DNA from 3 places in the Aminipila butyrica genome. Region 2 is predicted to be linked to each of the others. Evidence: predicted binding sites of a transcription regulator. Region 2 holds the regulator's gene; each other region holds the start of a gene.
What was found. The regulator HrcA, encoded in region 2, represses chaperone genes, less so after heat shock. The targets are predictions, from matches to a motif close to TTAGCACTCNNNNNNNNNGAGTGCTAA.
Positions count from the first base shown of each region.

Region 1: htpG (molecular chaperone HtpG) is a predicted target of HrcA. The motif match lies at 1,539-1,565, and genes of this name have one in related genera.
Region 3: clpB (ATP-dependent chaperone ClpB) is a predicted target of HrcA. The motif match lies at 1,641-1,667, and genes of this name have one in related genera.

Region 1 is NZ_CP048649.1:2,977,326-2,980,608, reverse strand. Features, by position in the region: gene Ami103574_RS14080 (cysteine-rich small domain-containing protein) at 47-307, shown strand; gene rplM (50S ribosomal protein L13) at 514-942, shown strand; gene rpsI (30S ribosomal protein S9) at 961-1,356, shown strand; gene htpG (molecular chaperone HtpG) at 1,632-3,283, shown strand, end outside.
Region 2 is NZ_CP048649.1:2,014,433-2,017,715, forward strand. Features, by position in the region: gene dnaK (molecular chaperone DnaK) at 1-486, opposite strand, end outside; gene grpE (nucleotide exchange factor GrpE) at 501-1,076, opposite strand; gene hrcA (heat-inducible transcriptional repressor HrcA) at 1,069-2,115, opposite strand; gene Ami103574_RS09560 (ABC transporter ATP-binding protein) at 2,333-3,040, opposite strand; gene Ami103574_RS09565 (ABC transporter ATP-binding protein) at 3,018-3,283, opposite strand, start outside.
Region 3 is NZ_CP048649.1:1,297,097-1,300,379, forward strand. Features, by position in the region: gene Ami103574_RS06270 (LysM peptidoglycan-binding domain-containing protein) at 1-203, opposite strand, end outside; gene Ami103574_RS06275 (site-2 protease family protein) at 320-1,036, shown strand; gene Ami103574_RS06280 (winged helix-turn-helix transcriptional regulator) at 1,037-1,399, opposite strand; gene clpB (ATP-dependent chaperone ClpB) at 1,806-3,283, shown strand, end outside.

The sequences.
Region 1 (3,283 bases), 960 kb from region 2:
TCAAAATAAAGAAGTGAAGGGTGGACAGGAAGAGCAGCCTCATTGGGTGGGCAAGCAATATTCCTTTTTTAATCACAGCAAATGTGAATATTTTCCCTGTCATCCCACCAGTAAGCCGGAGGAGTTCAACTGCCTGTTCTGCTACTGCCCGCTCTATGCTCTGGGAGACAAGTGCGGGGGCAATTTTAGATATACAGAAGACAACATTAAAGATTGCAGTCAGTGCAAGCTGCCTCATGTAAAAGAGAACTTCGGTTATATCATGAAAAAGTTCATGGAAATTGTGGAAGTGGCCAAAAGAAAATAGAAGTTTTTATTGACTTAAACCCTCAAAAAGTGTAAACTAATTCTGCATTGTGTGTTACACGGTGCCGGAAAAGAATGTCAAAGATCCGTTTAGGGCTTTTTCATACAGGGTGCAGGCTGGGAAAGACCGGCCGTGGCCCGCAACGTTATAGTAAAGTTGCCGAAAGTGATTGGCAGGTGCCAATTTTAGTAGGTGAGGAGGGAAAAATGAAATCATTTATCGCGAAGCCTCATGAAGTAGAGCATAAGTGGTATGTAATTGATGCTGAGGGTAAGACTCTTGGTAGACTTGCATCCGAAGTTGCTGCTATTCTTAGAGGTAAGAAAAAGCCAATCTACACACCACACGTTGATTGCGGAGACTATGTAATCGTAATTAATGCAGAGAAGGTAGAAGTAACAGGTAAGAAGAGAAAAGAAAAGATTTATAAGAGACATACTGGATATCCAGGCGGTCTTCGTGAGATCACTTTTGAAAAGTTACAGGCAAAGAAGCCAGACGAAATAATCAGACATGCTGTAAAAGGCATGATGCCAAACGGCAAGCTTGGCAGACAGATGTACAAAAAACTGAAGGTTTATGCAGGTACACAGCACGATCATGCAGCTCAGAAGCCAGAAGTTTGGGAATTTTAGGAAAGGGAGGAATAGACAATGGCAAAGATTCAATATCAGGGAACCGGAAGAAGAAAGTCCTCAGTTGCTAGAGTTCGATTAATCCCTGGAAAAGGTGAGATCATCGTAAACAAGAAGCCGCTGGAAGAATATTTCGGAATGGAAATTGTTAAAAGAGAAGTTAGACGGCCTTTCGAGGTGGCTGGCTGCGAAGGCAAGTTTGACGTAATTGCTACTGTAAACGGTGGCGGTTTCACTGGTCAGGCAGGTGCTTTGAGACATGGTATCTCCAGAGCACTGTGCGTAGCAGACAAAGAAGCGTTCAGAGCACTGCTGAAAGCAGCAGGATTCTTAACGAGAGACCCTCGTATGAAGGAAAGAAAGAAGTACGGTTTAAAGAAGGCAAGAAGAGCATCTCAGTTCTCCAAGCGTTAATTTTAAGCTTACGGAAAAGACCCAAGATTATTGCAATCTTGGGTCTTTTGTTTTCTAAAAATATGGTTTTCTTTTTTTATTGTTAACGTCCATATAAATTTTGTATTATTTGATAAATCCATTATATATTTTTTTCCCTTTTTCTCTTGATTTTTTGTGACAAGCAATGTATATTATATTTGTTAGCACTCGTATATAGTGAGTGCCAAACAGGCTGATAACGTATTTACATACAGCAATATTGCATCACATAAAAGAGAAAGAGGGAATTGTATATGGAAAAGAAACAATTTAAAGCAGAATCCAAGCGGCTGTTGGACTTGATGATTCATTCAATTTACACACACAAGGAAATATTCCTGAGAGAGCTAATCTCCAATGCCAGCGATGCCATCGACAAACTCTACTACCTGGCTTTAACAGAGAACACAGGTATCTCCAGAGATGATTTTTATATCCGGCTGGCGGTGGATAAGGAAGCTCGCACCTTAACCATAAGCGATAACGGTATCGGTATGTCCAAAGAGGAAATGGAGAACAATCTGGGCACCATAGCGAAAAGTGGATCGCTGCAATTTAAAGAAGAAAATGCAGATAAGATGGATGCCAAGGAAGAAATTGATATTATCGGTCAATTTGGCGTGGGCTTTTATTCGGCCTTTATGGTTGCGTCTAAGATTCAGGTAGTCAGCAAGGCCTATGGACAAGAGCAGGCACATCTATGGGAATCTACTGGAGCAGAGGGCTACAGCATAGAGCCATGCGAAAAAGAGAACCCAGGAACGGAAATTATCCTGTATATCAAAGAAGATACAGAAGATGAAAAGTACGGGGAGTTCCTGGAAGAATACAAGGTGAAAGGTCTGATTAAAAAATACTCAGATTATATCCGCTACCCTATCAAGATGAATGCGGAAAAGCATCGAATGAAGGAAGCAAGCGAAGAGCAGAAGGCGGATAAGGATTATACGCCGGAATACGAAACCTACAGAGAAGATGAAACCTTGAACAGCATGGTGCCTATTTGGAAGAAGAGCAAAGGCACTATTACAGAGGAAGATTACAACCAATTTTATAAAGAAAAATTCTTCGATTTTGAAGAACCGGCTAAGGTGATTCACACCAATGTCGAGGGCGTGTCGACCTATAATGCGCTGATGTATATTCCAGCTCGGACGCCATACAATTATTACACCAAGGAGTACGAAAAGGGCTTGCAGCTTTATTCCAGCGGTGTTTTAATCATGGAAAAGTGTGCCGATCTTCTACCGGATTATTTCAGTTTTGTCAGAGGGCTGGTGGACTCACAGGATTTGTCCCTGAATATCTCCAGAGAGTTGTTACAGCACGATAGGCAGTTAAAAGCGATTGCCGTTCGGCTGGAGAAGAAGATTAAAGCTGAACTATTAGATATGCTTCACACCGATCGGGAGAAGTATGAGACCTTCTTTGAGAACTTTGGCATGCAGCTGAAATTTGGTGCGTACAATGAGTTTGGCATGCACAAGGATGCGGTGCAGGAATTGCTCATGTTCTATTCCTCTTCGGAAAAGAAACTGGTGACCTTTGCAGAGTACGTGTCCCGAATGAAAGAGGACCAGAAATATATTTATTATGCTTGCGGCGAAAGCCGAGAGAAGCTGGATAAGCAGCCTCAGACTGAAATGCTGAAGGATAAGGGGTATGAGATCCTATACTGCACAGATGAAATCGACGAATTTGCTATCAAAATTATCGGGGCGGTAGAAGAAAAGTCCTTTAAATCCGTTTCCAGTGATGATTTGGGTATCGAAGAGACCGCCGAAGAAAAAGAGGCTCTGGAAAAGCAAGCAGAGGAAAATAAGGATTTATTTGCAGCCATGAAGGAAGCCCTGGAAGGCAAGGTTTCAGAGGTTCGGGTATCTCAGCGGCTGAAGAGCCATCCGGT
Region 2 (3,283 bases):
TCCATTATCCTTATCCAATCCATAAGCCAAAGATGCAGCTGTCGGTTCGTTGATGATTCGCTTTACATCTAAACCGGCAATCTTGCCAGCGTCTTTTGTGGCCTGCTTCTGAGCGTCTGTAAAGTAAGCTGGTACGGTAATAACCGCTTCCGTTACCTTTCCGCCCAAGTAGCTTTCCGCATCAGCCTTTAGCTTGCCTAGAATCATCGCTGAAATATCCTGTGGTGTATACTGTTTTCCGTCAATTTCTACCTTGTGGTCGGAACCCATGTACGTCTTGATGGACGCAATAGTCCGATCCGGGTTAGTGATGGCCTGTCTCTTCGCCGTTTCACCTACTAGACGTTCTCCACCTTTGGTGAAGCCTACCACTGACGGTGTGGTTCGATTTCCTTCTGCGTTAGCTATTACTACAGGCTCACCGCCCTCCAGAACAGATACACAGGAATTTGTAGTCCCTAAGTCTATACCTATTACTTTTCCCATAATATATTACCTCCCTAATTTGCGACCTTGACCATGCTTGGCCGTATTACTTTACCATTTAATTTGTATCCTTTTTGTAAGACCGCTGTTACAAGGCCGCTTTCGTGCTCTTCACTGTCTTCGGTCATTACAGCATTGTGAAAGTTGGGATCAAATGCTACTCCCGTTGCTTCGATTTCTTCTAATCCGCTTTTTTCCAGTACCCCCTTGAAAATCTTAAATATGTTGTTCATACCCTGAACAAACCCTTCCTCGCCCTCGCCGTGAGCAAGTGCTCTTTCAAAGTTATCTATCACATCAAGCAATTCTGAAACGATTTTCTCGTTTGCATATGCATAAATGTCACTTTTCTCTTTTTCTGTTCTTCTTTTGTAATTCTGGAAGTCCGCCATCAGCCGCAAATACTTCTGTTCGCTCTCTTCAGCCGGAACATCCTCTGTCTCTGGTTCAACTGCCACCTCTGGGGCCTCCGTGTCCTGAGCTTCGCTTTCCTTTGTATTAGCTTCCCCTGTTGCCTCTGTTCCATCCGCTTCCTGCGCTTCCAGGATATCCACATCCTTTTCGGCTGCGGTCTTCTGCTGGTTAATCATCGTCCTCACTACCTCCTGTCAGTTTAAAAGTGTTATTCAAATTTTCGGTTATATACTCGATAACAGAAGTTACCTCGTCGTATTTCATTCTGGTGGGACCAATCACACCGATTTTCCCGATCAGTTTGCCGTCTATGTGGTATGTGGCGGTAATCAAACTACAATTCTGCATCATGTCATCTGCATTTTCATTTCCAATCGTAATAATCACGCCGTTTTCCCGATCAATCAACTTTTTAGTAAAGTCTTCTTTCTTGTTCAACAGCTCTAGAAATACTTTCGCCTTGTCGATGTCATTGTATTCTGGTATGGAAAAGATGTTGGTCAATCCATCCATATACAAATCGACGTTGAGCATTTTTTCTAGGGTTTTCATAAAGTTTGGCATAATGTTCTGTGCCAGCATGCCCATGGCTTCTAAATCCGTCTCAAAGGAGCGGATAATATCCACCGTCAAAGCTTCGCTGATGGTCTTACCTCTAAAGTTATAGGTCATAGATTTGGATAGCAGCTCCAAATTTTCCCTAGTGTAAGCCACCCGAATCTTCAGTGCCGTGTTAGACACTTTACCACTTTCCGCCACAATCATCAGCACCACGGTGCTATCGTCTACAGGCAGAACATTAACAAACCGCAATTTATCCTCATCGGTCTTGGGAGTCATCGCAAAGGATGTCAAGTTGGTGATTTCAGACAGCAGGCTGGCCGCATGCTGAATGGTTCTTTCAAACTCCGACATATCGCTTTGCAGCTTCTCTGAAATAATCTGTTTTTCCTCCAAGCTCAATTCCTTCTTGCTCATAAGCTCGTTTACATACAGCCTGTACCCTTTGTCAGAAGGTACCCTGCCGGCTGACGTATGAGGATGGGTCAAAAATCCCATGTCTTCCAAATCGGACATTTCATTGCGAATCGTAGCTGGACTCACACCTAACTCATACTTCTTTGAAAGGGTTCTGGATCCAACCGGTTCACCAGTGCGAATAAAATCACCGATGATGGCCTGTAATATTCTCAATTTTCTTTCGTTTAAATCCATCTTGCTCACCCTTTCTTTGTTAGCACTCACGTCGCATGAGTGCTAACTACATTTTTAATTTAACACTCTTATGGTGTAATGTCAACACTTCTTGCAAAAAAAGATATAATTTTTTGATTTTGTCCTTGCCGTTTATCTACCAATATAAAAGTCGGCTAGGTCAAAGAAATTCTTTGGGCCTTGCCGACTTTTACAGTTACTGATTATCCGTGTTCTTTTACTTATTTTTCTTCCCCAAATAAGCTTCCTGAATGGTTGAATCCGCCAGTAGCTCTTTTGCGCTGCCTGAGGCGGTAATAACCCCCTGTTCCAGCACATACGCTTTATCCGCTACCGAAAGTGCTTTAAAGGCATTTTGTTCCACCAGCAGCAGCGTTTTACCCATCTGTTTAATTTCTACGATAATCTCAAAGATAGTGTTGATTAAGAGCGGTGCTAAGCCTAAAGATGGTTCATCCAGCATGATTAAGTTTGGATTGGACATCAATCCCCTGCCCATAGCCAACATCTGCTGCTCCCCGCCTGACAACGTACCGGCAACTTGTTTTTCCCGTTCTTTTAATCTGGGAAAAAGGTGATACACCCGCTCAAAGTCTTCCTGAATCCCCTTCTTATCCGTCCTAAGATACGCACCCATTTTTAAGTTTTCGTGCACAGAGAGGTTGGCAAAGATGATACGTCCTTCCGGTACCTGACAAACTCCCGCCTTAACCACTTTATGAGCCTGTCTGGGAAGGTTCTGGTCTTCATAGATTACATCTCCCTGATATTTGACCATACCGCTGATAGCATTTAATAAGGAAGATTTACCTGCACCGTTTGAACCGATGATGGTAACAATTTCTCCCTGCTGGACATCGATGGAAATTCCCCGGAGAGCATGAATACCACCGTAGTGCACATTAAGATTGTTTACCTTCAACATGAATGTCTTCCTCCTTCCCCAGATATGCTTCGATTACCCGCTTGTCGTCCTGTATCTCATCCGGCGTACCTTCCGCCAAGGCTTTACCAAAGTTTAATACAAAGATTTTATCGCACAGTCCCATGATTAAATCCATGTGATGTTCAATGATGAGGACAGTCAGATTAAAATCATCTCGTATCTGCCGAATCAGCTCCATCAGCTGAATGGTCTCTTCTGGATTCATACCTGCTGCCGGTTCAT
Region 3 (3,283 bases), 720 kb from region 2:
GGTTCTGTAGGTTCCATATTGCCGGCGTTATCCATATCCCCTGGGATGCAGATTTTCGTTCCTACTCGCAGGTTGTATGGATTTTGGATGTTGTTGGCCATCATCAAATCGCAGACGGACACATTGTACTGCTTGCAGATGGAATAGAGAGTATCCCCGGCCACAACCGTATGGACCGCTACACAGTAACATTTTCTTTTCATATTTTTAAATTCACCCCTTGCGCAATTTCATATAGTATATACTATTTGCAGGAGTGGTATTTTGTGATAAAATGTTCAGGTATAATTTTTAAGAGCAATAGAAAGGATGGTCTGTTTTGAGGCGATTTTTTAATCCTACATTTTTTGTTTTACTGCTGGTTATGGCCGGTATGGCCTGGATGGGAGGCCGATTTTCCAATCCGCTGGATTGGCTTATGGGGATGGCCTTGTCCCTTCCAGCTATTGTTATCGGTCTGTCCTTTCACGAGTTTGGACACGCCGTGGCAGCCTATAAGCTGGGCGATATGACGCCAAAGTATCAGGGTCGGGTGACGCTGAATCCGTTGGCACATATAGATCCCTTTGGTTTTCTCTGCCTGATGGTAGCGGGTTTTGGCTGGGGTGTTCCGGTTCAGGTCGACCCGCGAAATTTCAAGAATCCCCGCAGGGATGAGCTTATTGTATCGGTGGCTGGAGTCTGCATGAATCTGCTGCTGGCAGTAATTGCCGGGGGCATTTTGAAATTGTTTTATACCTTTGCTGCCGGGTTCATGACTTTATCTTACATGGGTGGCGTGGTGCAGCAAATCCTCGTCTACGTGATTATTATCAATCTGGTACTGATGATTTTTAATTTGCTGCCGATTCCTCCGCTAGACGGCTTTGGCATCATCACGGAGGTTTTCAACCTAAAGCAGACGGAATTCTACTATAAAATCTACGACAAAGGCTTTCTGATTCTCATGGTATTAATTGTATTCAACATTACAGACCTCGTGCTGAATCCCTTAGTGAGCCTTTGCTACAGAGGTATTATGGCTATCTTTTTCTAGTCAGTTTAAACTCCAGTCTTGGGGAATATGCTCCTGCCCCCAGGTGCAGAGCGCGTTTAAAATAGGCATTAGGGATTGGCCGGTTTCTGTCAGGCTGTATTCTACCTTTGGGGGAACTTGAGGGTATTCCCTGCGGCAGATGATTCCGTCCAGCTCCAGTTCTTTCAGCTGAGCACTGAGCATTTTATGGGTTACCGGACCCAAGGCTCGTTTTAATTGGTTGTAGCGAAGGACTTCTGCTTTCCACAGCCAGAAGAGGATGTGCATTTTCCACTTGCCATTAATGAGGGAGGCGGCATAGGCAAAAGGGCGGACGTTTACATCCTCTGATGGGGTACATTTCGTGGCCTTTAAGTTTTCCATCTGTGTTCTCCTCTTAACTCAACCAGAAAAAACAGACTTGTGGGCTGCTCGGGCACCCAAGATACTGTTTTGCGGCCAGCTTAGGCTGAGACGCCTTGTCATTTTCCATCATTCATATTCCTCCTATGCGTTTATTTTCTAATATCTTTTTTAGTTTAGTCTTAAATCTTCCCTCTAGCAAGTAGTTTTTATAATTTTTTAATCACTTACACCCAGTGGTTTCAATACCTTTAAGAAATTGTTAGCACTCTAACGTGATGAGTGCTAAAAAGTTGTTTACTTTTTGAGTAAGTAGGTATAATATAAGTATATGAGAGAAATTATGTTAAAAGAATCTTCCGGATGAGCCGTAAACTTTGCAAGTAAATGTGCCAAAAGGAGGGTTTTCGTGAGGGAGGGATGATAGATGAACTTTGATAAGTATACGCAAAATGCACAGGGTGCAATTATGGATTGCCAGAACTTAGCTATTCAGGAAGGACACCAGCAGGTAGATGGAGAACACCTGCACGCAGCACTGCTTGGACAGCAGGAGGGATTGATTCCCAAACTTCTGCAATACATGGGCCTGGACCCGGTGCAGATTAGCCGAGAGCTGGCGGCGGAACTGGATAAGCTACCTAAAGTCACAGGGGGAAATGATCAGGTTTATTCCACCAATCGGCTGAGCAGGCTATTTATGGAAGCAGAAAAGATTGCAGGTCGCTTTAAGGACGAATATGTCAGCGTAGAGCACTTGTATTTGGCTTTGTTGGAAGAAAAACTGACTCCGTCAGCGAAGATTTTTAAAAAATATGATATTACAAAGGAAAAATTTCTGCAAAATCTGACCAAGGTCCGAGGTAATCAGCGGGTGACCAGCCAGAATCCGGAGGAGAATTACGAGGCGCTGAGCAAATATGGCCGAGACTTGGTGGAGATGGCCAGAGATGGTAAGCTGGATCCGGTGATCGGCCGAGATGCAGAGATTCGTCACGCCATTCAGATTCTTTCCCGAAGGACCAAGAATAATCCGGTGCTTATCGGCGAACCAGGTGTGGGCAAGACTGCCGTGGTGGAGGGGCTGGCGCAGCGGATTCTCAACGGCGATGTACCGGAGGGGCTGAAAGACAAGACGATCTTCGCTCTAGATATGGGAGCGCTTATTGCCGGAGCTAAGTTCCGAGGGGAATTTGAGGAACGGTTGAAAGCTGTCCTCAACGAAGTAGAAAAGTCTGAAGGCCGCATCCTCCTGTTTATTGATGAAATTCACAATATTGTGGGAGCTGGACGGACGGAAGGTTCTATGGATGCCGGCAACTTATTGAAGCCGAAGCTGGCCCGGGGAGAACTTCACTGCATTGGGGCTACGACTTTGGATGAATACCGAAAATATATTGAAAAGGATGCGGCCCTGGAGCGGCGCTTCCAGAAGGTGCTGGTAGATCAGCCGACGGTGGAGGATACCATCTCCATTTTGCGGGGGCTGAAAGAGCGTTTTGAGATTCACCATGGCGTGCGGATTACCGACGGGGCACTCATCGCCTGTGCCACCCTTTCCGACCGCTATATCAGCGACCGTTTTCTGCCAGACAAGGCGATCGACCTGATGGACGAGGCTGCCTCTAAAATCCGTACAGAAATCGATAGCCTGCCAGCGGAATTGGATGAGATTTCTAGGAAAATTATGCAGCTGGAGATTGAGAAGCAGGCCCTTTCCAAGGAAAAGGATGCAGCCTCGAAGCAGCGGCTGGATAATCTGGAAAAGGAGCTGTCCGAGCTGAAAGCTGAAAACGCTTCCATGCGGGCACAGTGGGAAAACGAAAAGAAATCCATCACCGACGTGAAAGCGGTGAAACAACAGGTGGAGGACGTAAAACATCAGATTGAAGAAGCCGAACGGAA